DNA from 3 places in the Cronobacter malonaticus LMG 23826 genome. Region 2 is predicted to be linked to each of the others. Evidence: riboswitches for the same ligand, from Rfam matches in the RefSeq annotation. Region 2 holds a riboswitch; each other region holds the start of a gene.
What was found. Region 2 has a riboswitch for thiamine pyrophosphate ahead of thiC (phosphomethylpyrimidine synthase ThiC). Riboswitches for the same ligand answer to the same signal wherever they lie in the genome.

Region 1 (4,644 bases), 380 kb from region 2:
AGCGTGCGGAAATCCTCATTGCCAAACAGCGCCACGACGCCGAAATCGCCAATCGACAATACGCAGGCGAACGCCATCGCCTGGGCGAGCGGTACCCGCAACGCGCGAGTTTCCACCAGCCGCAGCCGGTTCAGGCCGCGTATCTCAAGCGACGCGCAGAGCGCGCCGTAGCGCGCGGCGATATCGCGCATCGGGTTATCGAGCACTTTCAGCGCGTAAGGAATAGCCATCAGGGCGTTGGTGAAAATCACAATCGCGTCGGCGCGCTCCGGCAGTCCGATGGTGGCGTTCAGCAGCAGGAAAAATCCGGTCGCCAGTACAATGCCCGGCATCGCGAGGATCAGCACGCCGCAAAGCTCCAGGCTTTGCCCGACGAGACGATGCTGGCGCAGGTACAGCTCGCGTGTGCTCCAGAGCAGCATCATGGTCAGGATAACGCACAGCACTCCGGCGCAGAGCGCGATACGCAGCGACGTCCAGAGCGCGCGCCACAGCGCCGGGTCGGCCAGCGCATGGCTAATGTCGCCGCGCAGGCCGTCCACCAGCACCGCCAGCAGAGGCGGCAGGAGAAGCAGCAGCGCGGCACCAATCAGCAGTGAATCGATGAGTTTGCTGCGCCATGAATCCTCCGGGTTGCGCCAGCCGCGCACCAGCGTCGCGCCGACAGGAATCGCTTTGCTGAGCCGCTGGCTTAACAGGATAAGCGACAGGCAGCAGCCCATCTGGATAAGCGCCAGCAGCGCCGCGCGCCCCGGATCGTAGTCATAGCTCAGCGCCTGGTAGATGGCGAGCTCAATGGTGGTTGCCTGCGGCCCGCCGCCGAGCGCCAGCACCGTGGCGAAACTGGCGAAGCAGAGCATAAAAATGAGCGCCGCTACCGGCGGGATCTGGCGGCGCAGCCAGGGCCACTCCACCAGCCGGAAGAAATCCCAGCCGCGCATACCGAGCTGCGCGGCGAGCTGGCGCTGTTCGCCGGGGATCTGCGTCAGCGTCTGGTACAGCAGGCGAGTCGCCATCGGCATATTAAAAAAGAGGTGCGCCAGCAGGATGCCCTGAAGGCCATAAGGCGAAAACGTCCATTCAATACCGAGCGTCGCGCAGAGCGCGGCGAGCCAGCCGCTGCGCCCGTAGACGCTAAGCAGGCCGAAAATCGCCACCAGCACCGGCAGGATAAGCGTCATGGCGCACAGGCGCAGCAGCATTCGCCGCCCCGGAAAGCGGCGGCGGTAGAGCGCGCGGGCGAGTGGGATCGCAGGCACGACGGAAATCAGGGCAGAGAGAAACGCCTGCCAGAACGAGAAGCGCACCACATGCCACAGGTAGCTGTCGTGTAGCAGCGCGCGTGCATCGGTGTGCGGCGCGTGTGTCCAGAGCGCTGCGAACGCCGCCATCGCCACCGCCGCCATCAGCAGGGCGGCGGTGAGGCCGGGCCAGAGCCAGCCGGGGATCAGCGGCTCACGGCGCGTTGCCATTCACTCGTCCATTGCGCGCGCTGTGCGGCGACTTCCTGTGAGGTGAATTGCAGGGTGGTCTGCGGCCGGGTCAGCGCGTTAAAGCCTTCCGGCAGCGCGACGTTGGTCACCGGGTACATCCAGTTGCCCGCGGGGATCGCATTCTGGAAGGCGGGCGAAACCATAAACTTCAGGAATTTCTCCGCCAGTGCGGGCTGCTTGCTGGCGGCGGTGCGTGCGGCGACTTCCACCTGCAGATAGTGGCCTTCGCTGAAATTCGCCGCTGCGTAGTTCTCTTTTTTCTCTTCAATAATGTGGTAGGCGGGCGAGGTGGTGTAGCTCAGCACCAGATCGCCTTCGCCTTTCAGGAACAGGCCGTAGGCTTCGCTCCAGCCTTTGGTGACCGTAACGGTTTTCGCGGCGAGCTTCTGCCAGGCGTCCGGCGCTTTATCGCCATAGACTTTTTGCATCCACAGCAGCAGGCCCAGCCCTGGCGTGCTGGTGCGCGGATCTTCATAGATGATGCGCCATTTCTGGTCGCTCTCAACCAGCTCTTTCAGGCTTTTCGGCGGGTTTTTCAGTTTGTTTTTATCATAGACGAAGGCGAACCAGCCGTAGTCGAACGGCACAAAGGTGTCGTTATTCCAGCCGCCCGGCACGTTAACTTCACCCGCCGGAACGCCGCTTTTGGCGAACAGCCCGGTCGCGGTCGCGGCCTGAAGCAGATTGTTATCCAGGCCCAGCACCACATCGGCTTTGCTGTTTTTGCCTTCCATGCGCAGGCGGTTAAGCAGCGAGACGCCATCTTCCAGCGCCACGAATTTCAGCTCGCAGCCGCAGTCGGCTTCAAAGGCGGTTTTAATTTTCGGGCCAGGGCCCCACTCCGAGGAGAAAGAGTCGTAGGTGTAGACGGTCAGGACAGGTTTGGCGAAAGCCGGAGCGGCGGCGAGCGCCAGCAGAGGAAGCAGTTTTTTTAACACTTTGCACCTTTATCAAATGGGGGCAAAGGATTTTGAGCGGTAGCCTCAAATCCCTTCGCCGGCGTTATCCGGATCAGGTTCGACGGGTATTATCTCAGCGCACCGGTCAGTCGGCAGCACCCCGTTGAGAACGGCTCATTGTAATGATTTGCGTAATGTTGCGAAAGGGTTACGGCTCCGGCGGTGCAAACCAGGCGGATTTAAAATCAAACCAGCCGAGCGTGTTCATGCGCACGCCGCGCATACTGCGCTGGCCCTGTAGCATCAGCCAGTGGTGAATGAGCGGCAGAATATCCTGACGCTCGAGCATCGTGCGGCACCACTGCGGCAGGTTCAGCGCGCCGGTGCGCCAGCGCTGGGCGTCGCCCTGCCAGTCGAGCGGGATGCAGCGCTGAATGAGCGGCACTTCGCACAGGTGCGCGAACAGCGAGAAATCGAGCGGCAGCGTAAAGTTGGCGCTGTTAAGCCATAGATCGCTGGTAATGTCGCCCTGATACCACTCCTCATAGCTCACCTCTCGCAGTTCCAGCTCCACCTGCTCCTGCGCCAGGATATCGCGCAGCAGCGCGCCGATAATGCGGTTTTCATTGTGGTCGCCATAGAAGGTGAGCGTAAGACGCTCCAGCCCGGCGGGCTTCTGCGCCTCAGGAATTTGCGGCGCGTGGTGCCAGCGCGGCAGCAGGCCGTAAGCCGGAAACCAGATGCGCTGATAGTGCGGCGCGGCGCGGTGCAACAGGCGGGCGGGCGTAAAGCGCGAGCTTATCCAGCGGCGCACCTCCGGCATCGCGCCGACGCGCGAGCGGGAATCAAACAGCAGGTAGTAGCAGCCTTCTTCGAGGCGGCTCTCCACGGCTTTTTCGTCGACGTCGCGTGTCGGGCCTTCAAGCTGAACGGCGCAGCTCAGCTCCTCGCCTATCTCCGGCAGCACCCAGAAGTTCACCTCATCAATCAGCGCGCGGTAGCCAAAATAGTCATCAAAGGCGTGGATTTTTAGCTGGTTGCTGTTATTGCGTACCACCGCGTAAGGGCCAGTGCCGACGGGCTGGCTCGCGAATTTCGGCATTTCCGGCCACTCCCGCGGCAGGATCATCGCCGGCACGCTGCCCATCAGCCACGGCAGCCAGTCGTCCGGCTCGCTCAGGTGAATATCGAGTGTCCAGGCCGTGGGAGAAACGACCTGGCGGATATGCGCGTAAAGCGGCAGGGCGCAGATGCGCTGGAGCGAGCTGATGACATCGAGCATGTCCAGCTCGCGGCCGTGATGAAAATGGATGCCGGGGCGTAAGAAAAAGCGCCAGTGAAAAGGGGAAATACGCTGCCAGTGGTGCGCAATATCGGCTTCCAGTTCCCCGTTTTCCTCGTTTATGCGCGTCAGACCGTTGAAAATCTGCCGGGCGATATGGGTTTCTGAACGGCGCAAGGCGCTGCCGGGCAGCAGGTTTTGCAGTGGGCGGTAATAGAGCACGCGCAGAATATGGCGTCCCTGACGGAAGCTGCGGCCCAGGTGTGAAAGTAACATCTGACGCACCGTGGATTTGTCACCGACGATCTGCACCAGCTGATCGATTCTGTCCTGCTCCAGCAGATCTTCCGCCCGCTGTTGCTGCAGCGCGAGTCCGGTATAGAGGAACTGCAGCCTGGAGCGTTTGCCGCGTCCGGCCTCGGCTTCCCATGTCAGCCAGCCGCGCGCCTGCATGGCGTTCAGCAGTGTGCGCATGTGGCGGCGCGAGCAACTCAGCAGCTCGGCCAGTTCGTTGAGCGTCGTTTCCTGCGGCTTGCCATCACAGCATTGCCACAAACGAATGAATTGTTGTTGCAGACGACCTGAAGGCATAAAAGAGGAACTCCGGCTCGAAACTCATCAATTTAATATTCCCTATATTACGGCAATACTTCTCTTCGATGAAAGCGGAGGGGCTTATGAAAACGTCGTCAACATGCAGGTTTTATCAGCAGTATTTCAGTGCAACGCAACGTCTTTACGGCTCATGGCTGGCCCGCCTGAACGGTAAAACGCCGCAACGAATGCTCGATGAGATCATGCAGTGGGAGGTGACATTCCCGGTGACGTTTAAGCGCCGCTAAGCGGACATCACGTGTAACTGAGTATTGGTGCTTTTCACCCGCCAGCAGTGTGCTACTGCTGGCTTTTTTCGTCTATCATGAGCACGATTTCGCCCGCCTCAACTGAAAGGATGCGCCCGATGCTGTGG
Region 2 (4,644 bases):
CGACATCTCGGCCATACCCGCGTCGATCGCCTGCTTCGCGGCGTAGTCGCGCACCTCCTGGGTGATTTTCATTGAGCAGAATTTCGGGCCGCACATAGAGCAGAAATGCGCGACTTTACCGGATTCCTGCGGCAGCGTTTCGTCGTGGTAGGCGCGGGCGGTGAACGGATCGAGCGCCAGGTTGAACTGATCTTCCCAGCGGAATTCAAAGCGCGCTTTCGACATGGCGTTATCGCGGATCTGTGCGCCAGGATGCCCTTTGGCGAGATCGGCGGCGTGGGCGGCAATTTTGTAGGTGATAAGCCCCTGCTTCACATCTTCTTTATTCGGCAGGCCGAGGTGCTCTTTCGGCGTCACGTAGCAGAGCATCGCGCAGCCGAACCAGCCAATCATCGCCGCGCCGATCCCGGAGGTGAAGTGATCGTAGCCGGGCGCGATATCGGTCGTGAGCGGTCCGAGCGTGTAGAAGGGCGCTTCGTGGCAGTGCTCCAGCTCCTCGGTCATGTTGCGGCGGATCATCTGCATCGGCACGTGGCCTGGGCCTTCGATCATGACCTGGACGTCATATTCCCATGCGATTTTCGTCAGTTCGCCGAGCGTGTGGAGTTCGGCGAACTGCGCCTCGTCGTTGGCGTCCTGAATGGAGCCGGGGCGCAGACCGTCGCCGAGTGACAGCGAGACGTCATAGGCGGCGCAGATTTCGCAGATCTCGCGGAAATGCTCGTAGAGGAAGTTTTCACGGTGGTGCGACAGGCACCATTTCGCCATGATCGAACCGCCGCGCGAGACGATGCCCGTCAGACGGCCTGCGGTCATCGGCACATAGCGCAGCAGCACGCCCGCGTGAATAGTGAAGTAATCGACGCCCTGTTCGGCCTGCTCAAGCAGCGTGTCGCGGAACATCTCCCAGCTCAGATCTTCGGCGATCCCGTTAGCCTTCTCCAGCGCCTGGTAGATCGGTACCGTACCGATCGGCACCGGGCTGTTGCGCAGGATCCATTCGCGGGTTTCGTGAATGTAGCGCCCGGTGGAGAGATCCATCACGGTATCTGCGCCCCAGCGGGTCGCCCAGACCAGTTTTTCGACTTCCTCTTCGATAGACGACGTCACCGCCGAGTTGCCGATATTGGCGTTGACCTTCACCAGGAAGTTACGACCGATAATCATCGGCTCCGATTCCGGGTGATTAATGTTGGCAGGAATAATGGCGCGCCCGGCGGCGACTTCGCCACGCACGAACTCCGGCGTGATGTTCTCCGGCAGGCGCGCGCCAAAGCCGTGGCCCGGATGCTGCTGGCGCAGTACCGCCGTGCGAATACGCTCGCGGCCCATGTTTTCCCGGATGGCGATAAATTCCATTTCGGGCGTCACGATACCCTGACGCGCGTAGTGCAACTGGGTGACACGCTTGCCCGCCTTTGCGCGCTTTGGCGTCAGCAGCCCGCGAAAGCGCAACTCATCCAGCCCGTCGTCGGCCAGACGCTCGCGGGTATACGCGGAGCTGAGGGAATCGAGGGTTTCGGTATCATTACGCGCGTCTATCCAGGCGCTGCGCAGTTTAGCCAGCCCTTCGCGGACGTCGATACGCACCGCCGGATCGCCGTAAGGGCCGGAGGTGTCATACACTGGCACCGGCTCGTTAGGCTCATAGCGCGGGTTCTCTTTGCTGCCGCCCGCAAGCGTCGGGCTCAGGCGGATTTCGCGCATCGGCACGCGAATATCTTCACGCGAACCGGTGAGATAGATGCGGTGAGAATTGGGGAAAGCGGTGCCTTCCAGGGTGTCGATAAAGTGTTGTGCGGCGGCGCGCTGTTCGCGGCGGCCTGGTTTGTTTGATACAGACATAGCGCATTCCAGTTAACGGTCAGGAAGTGGCTTGTCAGAACAACGGAGGAGTAATGGCGTGCGCCCGTGCACCCTTAACAGGGCATCAGGGCGAAATCGCGCCCTGAACGGGGCAAAATGGAATTACTCTTGTTCCCTTCGCAGGTATTAACCTGATCAGGTTCCGCGGATCCCGAATTAACGGTCTCAGCCCGTGCTGTCGCACTGGGCACTCCGACAAGATAAACCCCGCTAAAATCGCGGGGGCATATTTAAACTACTCGTTAATACAGCCGAACTCAAGCCGGTTTGGCGAGGCCGGTTTCGTCATTGGCGCTTTCGCCGAGGTTGTTGTCAAAAGCCAGCATGATGAGCTTATCTTCCAGCGCGAAGCGGGCGGCGAGCGCCTCGCCAATGCCGGAAAGCGCTTCCTGAAACTCCAGGCAGTTATCGTGGTCGATAGCGCTTTCCAGATGTGTGTCGTAGAAATCCATGATTTGCTGGGTGTTGGATTCCAGCTGAGGATAGATTTGCGTGGCGGCGACCAGCGGGCTGGTGCCTTCCATTTCGCTGATGACGCGCTCATAAATATTGAAATGTCCGGCGGAGAGGTAATCCACCAGGCAGTGACAGAAATCGTCCAGCGCCTGTTCATCAAGCGCAGTCATCGGCTCCTTGCCGGGTTTGATGCCGACCATCTTGTAATAGGTGACCAACAGATGGTTGCGGGCAGCAAGCCAACGATCAACTAACTCATTACTCCCACCAACGCGTTCCGTCAGACTTTTTAGCTGGTTTAGCATGATCGACTCCATGAGATATAAGATGTAAAAACGCAAATGACCCAAAATATGTAAGAACAATGTTAATAACGTGCCAGTGACGCAGAGGTAGTGCAATCAATTATGGAACGTACACTAGAAAATTTAGACCATGGCTGGTGGATAGTCAGCCATGAACAGAAATTATGGCTGCCAAATGCAGAATTACCTTACGGCCAGGCCGCGGATTTTGGTCTTACGGGCGAAAAGGCGCTGCAAATTGGCCTCTGGGAGGACGCGCCGGTCTGGCTGGTACTGCAAAAGCGCGAAAAGGACATGGCCTCGGTGCGACAGCTTATCGACCAGGACGCCGGGCTGTTTCAACTGGCGGGGCGGGGCGTACAGCTCGCCGAATTTTACCGCTCTCATAAATATTGCGGCTACTGCGGCCATGAGATGCACCCGAGCAAAACCGAGTGGGCGATGCTCTGCGGCCACTGCCGCGAACGCTACTACCCGCAAATCGCGCCGTGCATCATCGTGGCTATCCGCCGTGACGATAAAATCCTGCTGGCGCAGCATACAAGACACCGCAACGGCGTTTACACCGTGCTGGCCGGGTTTGTCGAAGTAGGCGAAACGCTGGAGCAGGCGGTAGCGCGTGAGGTCATGGAAGAGAGCAATATCCGCATCAAGAATTTACGCTATGTGACGTCTCAGCCCTGGCCGTTCCCGCAATCGCTGATGACCGCGTTTACGGCGGATTATGACAGCGGTGAAATCCAGATAGACACCAAAGAACTCATCGACGCGGGCTGGTATCGCTACGACCAGTTGCCGCTGCTGCCAGCGCCAGGCACCGTGGCGCGCCGCCTGATAGAAGATACGGTGGCGCGCTGCCGGGCAGACGATGAATGACGTGATACAATAGCGGCCTGTCGCTTGAGGAATAAGAAAAAATGACCGAACTGAAAAACGATCGTTACCTGCGCGCCCTGCAACGTCAGCCTGTGGATGTCACCCCGGTGTGGATGATGAGGCAGGCAGGGCGTTATCTGCCGGAATATAAGGCCACCCGCGCGCAGGCGGGCGATTTTATGTCGCTTTGCAAAAACGCCGAGCTGGCGTGCGAAGTGACGCTACAGCCGCTGCGTCGCTATCCGCTCGATGCGGCGATCCTCTTTTCGGACATTCTGACAATTCCGGATGCGATGGGGCTGGGGCTCTATTTTGAAGCGGGCGAAGGCCCACGCTTCACATCGCCGATTACCAACAAAGCGGACGTTGAAAAACTGCCGGTACCGGACCCGGAACAGGAACTTGGCTATGTGATGAACGCGGTGCGCACGATCCGCCGCGAGCTGAAAGGCGAAGTGCCGCTGATTGGTTTCTCCGGTAGCCCCTGGACGCTCGCCACTTATATGGTGGAAGGTGGCAGCAGCAAGGCGTTTACCGTCATTAAAAAAATGATGTATGCCGAGCCGCAGACCCTGCATTTGCTGCTCGATAAGCTCGCGAAAAGCGTCACGCTCTATCTGAACGCTCAGATCCGCGCGGGCGCCCAGTCGGTGATGATTTTCGATACCTGGGGCGGCGTGCTGACCGGACGCGACTACCAGCAGTTCTCACTGTATTACATGCATAAAATCGTCGACGGGCTGCTGCGCGAAAACGAAGGCCGCCGCGTGCCGGTGACGCTGTTTACCAAAGGCGGCGGCCAGTGGCTGGAAGCGATAGCGGAGACCGGCTGTGACGCGCTGGGACTCGACTGGACGACCGATATCGCCGATGCGCGCCGTCGCGTGGGGCACAAGGTCGCCTTGCAGGGCAACATGGATCCCTCGATGCTTTATGCGTCGCCTGCCCGTATCGAAGAAGAAGTGGCGTCTATACTTGCTGGTTTCGGCCACGGTGAAGGCCATGTGTTCAACCTGGGCCATGGTATTCATCAGGATGTGCCCCCGGAACATGCGGGGGCCTTCGTCGAGGCGGTTCACCGCTTATCGGCGCCTTATCACCTGTAAGGAGAAACTATGGATCTCGCGACGCTTCGCGCACA
Region 3 (4,644 bases), 1.8 Mb from region 2:
ATTGCCAGACCTGAGCGCATTTTCAGCTAATTCTGCTGGCACGGTTCACCACCATGCATGAAAATGATGGACGGGCCCGATGCCCTCCCCTACTTCCAGACTATCCGCCTGTTGCAGCGCTTTCGTGAGCCACGCCTTCGCCGCCGTCACTGTTTCAACCCAGTCAGGATACTGCGGGCGCAGCGCCGCGAGCGCGCTGGAGAGCGTGCAGCCGGTGCCGTGGGTATTTTTCGTCATGACACGCGGAGCGGTAAAGCGCGTCGCCCCTTCGCGAGTAAAGAGCCAGTCGGGGCTTTCGGCGTCATCCAGATGCCCGCCTTTCATCAGCACCGCGCCGCAGCCGAGCGCCAGCAGCGCCTCACCCTGCTGGCGCATCTCCGTTTCGCTGCGGGCATGCGTGGTTTCCAGCAGCGCCGCCGCCTCCGGCAAATTCGGCGTGATGATCGCCACCTGCGGCAATAATCTTTCGCGCAGCGTGCGCACCGCTGACGGGCTAAGAAGCGGATCGCCGCTTTTCGCGAGCATGACCGTATCCAGCACGATATTACGCACCCGGTAGTGCGAGAGCCGCTCGGCTACGGCCTCGACGATATCCGTTTCCGCCAGCATGCCGATTTTGGTGGTGTCGATGCGCACATCGCTTAACACTGAATCAAGCTGGGCGGCGACGAACGACGGCTCGATGCGGTAGACCGACTGCACGCCGCGGGTGTTCTGCGCCACCAGCGCCGTAATCACTGATGTGCCGTAAGCACCGAGCGCCGAGAACGTTTTGAGATCGGCCTGAATCCCCGCGCCGCCGCTCGGATCGGTGCCGGCGATGGTGAGCGCGTTAATGCGTTTCATGAGCACCTCCGAACGCCTGCGCATGCAGATTATCCAGCAACGCGCTGGCGAAACTGCCGGGGCCACGGGAGACGGTCAGCGCCTGTTCGCCCGCCCGCTTCATCAGCCAGCAGGCCGTTGCGACATTCTCCAGACGGTCGCCCGGCAGCGCGCAGCAGGCAGCGACGACCGCCGAGAGCGCACAGCCGGTGCCCACCACGCGCGTCAACATCCCGGTGCCGCCCTCGACCGCGACCGTGCGTTCGCCATCGGTGATGTAATCGACCTCGCCGGTCACAGCGACGACTGCGCCGGTGCGGCGCGCCAGTAAGCGGGCCGCCTCACGCGCCTGATGCGCGCTTTCGGTCGCGTCAACGCCGCGCCCGCCGCCGCTCTCGCCTGCCAGCGCGCGAATTTCCGAGGCGTTGCCGCGAATGGCGGCTGGGCGACGCGCCAGGATCTCCCGCGCAAATTCCGTGCGCAGCGTGAGCGCGCCGACGGCGACCGGGTCGAGCGTCCACGGCTTGCCCGCCGCGCAGGCGCCGTCGATGGCCGCACGCATCGCCTGCTGCTGCGGGTGTGTGAGCGTACCGAGGTTGATGAGTAAGGCATCGGCGATGGCCGCGAACTGCGCGGCTTCTTCAGTATCCACCACCATCGCGGGCGAGGCGCCAAGCGCGAGCAGGACATTGGCAGTGAAATTTTGCACCACATCGTTAGTAATGCAGTGCACCAGCGGAGCGTGACGGCGAAGTTGGGTGACAACAGGCGCGGCGTTTGAGCCGCAAAGCAGGTCAGAAGACATGGTTCTCTCCTGCCAGGCGCGAAGACGGGATACCGGACAGGCATCTGACTTCCCTACGCTGGCATTATCCAGATCAGGTGGTACGGGTATTTCTCAGCCCATCAGTGATGGGGCACCCCGAGTCATGAAGATTGAATCTCTATACTTTTTGCCAGCTTAGGGTAAGTTGCTTGCTGTTGCAAGCCCGCCCTTCCGGTTATCGCTTCTTCGCGCTGTACCCCACCTTATACCTCAGTTTGTACCCCATATCTGTATGACAAAACCCCTTGATTATCAAAATTAGCTAATTTATATTATTTATCTAAATTTGATAAGTGAGATATGCAAATGACAGAAACCCAGATCTACGAGAACATTAAGCAAGCCATCAACAGCGCACCGCGAAATGGTCAAACGGTTGAAATGCACCTCCAGATGATCAAATACGCCGACCACCTGAAAAACGTCACTGCTAAAGAGTTTTGCGAGGGTGTGGGACTTAAAGCCAGTTTTGGTACTGAATTCAGCAAAATGAGGAATCTCACCGAGCGGCTTAAAGCCGCTGGGCTTGATACCTCGAAGCTGTGATTAACAAGATCATCGGTATCTACGTTTAGTTAACGAGGTTAGATGGGTGCACGTGAAGCATATCGGCAGTATCGAGAAGCGGTGGCTGCTTGCAAAGGCATTTTTTGCCCGAGGTGGTAATGTCACTGGTGATTATGGTGAACATCTCGTAAAGCAACTTTATGGGGGTGAATTATTGCCAAACTCCCATAAAAGCGCCGATGTAAGATTAAGCGATGGGACGCTGTTGCAGGTCAAAACCAGAGTCAATAAAACCCAGTTAGGCGGAATTCGCTCCTGGGATTTCGATTACCTGATCGGCATTCAGCTTAATGAAGATGCCGAAGTAGTGATGGCAGTTCGTGTCCCTGTGGGTATTTGTCGCCAAATTGCCGGATATGCCAGCCACGATAACAAATTTGTGATTCATCTCAATGGCGTGCTTCTTAAAACGCCTGGCGTAGAAAACGTCACTGAAGAGTTTCGTCAATGTAATCCTTAAGTGTTCGTTTTTTTTCTTTTCTGGATGCGGGCGGCAATATACCAAACAGCACGGAAGAATAAGAAGATGTAGAGCTGGGTAATCATAATCCTCCTGTTTATTGGGTATTCATAGTTTGCTGTGACGTGTGTTTATCAAGATAGGCCAAGGCGTATTCGTTCGTTAGTTTCCCGTCACATTTAAAGCGCTCCAAATCTGGTAACTGATACTCAGAAAATTGATACCAATGTCCAGCACTCTCGAATTGATGCAATTTGGTAGAATATTCCTTATCGTCGCTTGGTGCGGTTGACGGTGTTACAGGTTTCTTTATCTTTGGCTTCGGTGTTGGCTTCACCTTTTCCGGCGTTTGCGCTTCTTCTTTCGGTGCTTCGTCAAGCTCGCACATCGGATCGGCGTTGGCCTCTTCGCCCTGTTCCTCCTGCTGTACGGCTGGCATGTCTTCTTTGGCGTTACCGAATACTGGATGTTTCAGGCAGTCCACCCAGACAGGCTTTTTTGTCGTCCCGGTGTTACGTTCGAGAAGGAATAATTCTGGGGAGAGATCGATAACAGTCCATTCGTAAGTTTTTCCAAATTTCTTTTTGGTTAGCAGTCCGGCTGCTTCCATTCTGCCAATTGCACTGCTCACTGTACCAACGTCAGAAACACCGATTGCCTCAGCGATGCTTTCAATGGTGTCGTAGTGCTTACCAGTTGTATAATACTTATTGTCTGTTGATTGGTCGGTGAATAAATGGAACCTCTTCCGGAGGATCATATATGCTAATTTGGCGTTACCGATTAGCTTTACTGACTCACCAGTTTTGAGGTTTGTAATTCGGGTTGATGATAATAATGCTTCTTCGATTGAAGCGTATTTGTATACATCCCCATTGATAATTTTTCTCTCTGCCAATGTTGTTTGCTCCTATGTATGCTCAGTAAATTACGAATGCTCTTCATTTGGTTTTCTCCGCTTCTCATTCGTGAGGTGGGCGTTAATGCTGGTGCGTGGTTATTACGCGTCAGCTTTCGAGTATTTGACCGCCAGACTTTGGCATTCTTCAAGAAGGAGTGCGCTTACGCTCATTTTTCGGCGCTTCGCTTCTTTGAACAAAATCTGAAATGTGGCATCCGGTATCATTAACGATGTGGACGGCGGTAGTTCGGTTTTCTTCTCGATCATTCTGGTTTCCTCCTGGGTTAGCTGGTCAAGGGAGTGAAGTTTGGCGTTGCTCGCCATTCGTCAAAGCGTCGGATCGCTTCTTCAAACATCTCCACCCTGTCGAGCTGTTCACTCTTACGCGCTCGAACAAGGGAACTGTAAACAAGTCCTCGTGTTGTTCGGCCTGTTATCAAATCTGCGTAGATTTGGTCAACGTTGAAGTAACGCATTGTATTTGCTCCTGTTTGGTTTTCTCCAGACGCAAAAAAGCCCCCACACCGATTACCCGGTGGAGGCTGCAATTCATGCGTGATGGAATGTTGTTGGATGAAAGTTATGTGATAATGATTATCGCTATACTTCTAATAATACACTAAAACGACACCTAATGTCAAGCATCTTTTCAATTAGTTAGTAAAAGTCAAGTGCATTGCGTGCTTTATATCAAAAAAGAATTCTACCTGTCAAGCTAAGTTTATGATATGATCCACACCCGAGCAGTTCACCGATACATAATTTGTAAAAACCTCCTGTAACGCCCTGTACGGTGTTCTAACACATTCAGGCTACCATTGCACCACCTACCCTCTTATAATCGCTCACAGCGCGTCTGATGCGTTCTGCTTGTATCTGGCTCTTATCCCCCAACCCCAAGAGCCTTAGCACGAGAATAACGATAGTTATTAACGGGTGGTGATTGGTTAGGTTGCTGGATGAACCGTAGCACGGTGAACCATTGACTTGCTGAAACCTGGCATGAGTGAACGATGGTTCATGAATGGATGGTTGAAGGTAGTCAGCTTATCAGATGGTCAACGG

Region 1: another riboswitch for thiamine pyrophosphate. It lies ahead of thiB (thiamine ABC transporter substrate binding subunit); the one in region 2 lies ahead of thiC (phosphomethylpyrimidine synthase ThiC).
Region 3: another riboswitch for thiamine pyrophosphate. It lies ahead of thiM (hydroxyethylthiazole kinase); the one in region 2 lies ahead of thiC (phosphomethylpyrimidine synthase ThiC).

The regions. Positions count from the first base shown of each region.
Region 1 covers NZ_CP013940.1:3,409,005-3,413,648, reverse strand. Annotated here, with positions in the region: gene thiP (thiamine/thiamine pyrophosphate ABC transporter permease ThiP) at 1-1,472, opposite strand, end outside; gene thiB (thiamine ABC transporter substrate binding subunit) at 1,448-2,431, opposite strand; TPP riboswitch at 2,464-2,565, opposite strand; gene sgrR (HTH-type transcriptional regulator SgrR) at 2,601-4,265, opposite strand; gene sgrT (glucose uptake inhibitor SgrT) at 4,352-4,516, shown strand; gene AFK66_RS16025 (sugar efflux transporter) at 4,636-4,644, shown strand, end outside.
Region 2 covers NZ_CP013940.1:3,792,340-3,796,983, reverse strand. Annotated here, with positions in the region: gene thiC (phosphomethylpyrimidine synthase ThiC) at 1-1,845, opposite strand, end outside; TPP riboswitch at 1,962-2,071, opposite strand; gene AFK66_RS17790 (Rsd/AlgQ family anti-sigma factor) at 2,124-2,627, opposite strand; gene nudC (NAD(+) diphosphatase) at 2,730-3,503, shown strand; gene hemE (uroporphyrinogen decarboxylase) at 3,545-4,609, shown strand; gene nfi (deoxyribonuclease V) at 4,619-4,644, shown strand, end outside.
Region 3 covers NZ_CP013940.1:1,336,335-1,340,978, reverse strand. Annotated here, with positions in the region: gene thiD (bifunctional hydroxymethylpyrimidine kinase/phosphomethylpyrimidine kinase) at 46-846, opposite strand; gene thiM (hydroxyethylthiazole kinase) at 833-1,630, opposite strand; TPP riboswitch at 1,664-1,760, opposite strand; gene AFK66_RS06255 (HTH-like domain-containing protein) at 1,958-2,197, shown strand; gene AFK66_RS21220 (DUF6998 domain-containing protein) at 2,250-2,678, shown strand; gene AFK66_RS06245 (helix-turn-helix domain-containing protein) at 2,776-3,576, opposite strand; gene AFK66_RS22715 (hypothetical protein) at 3,679-3,846, opposite strand.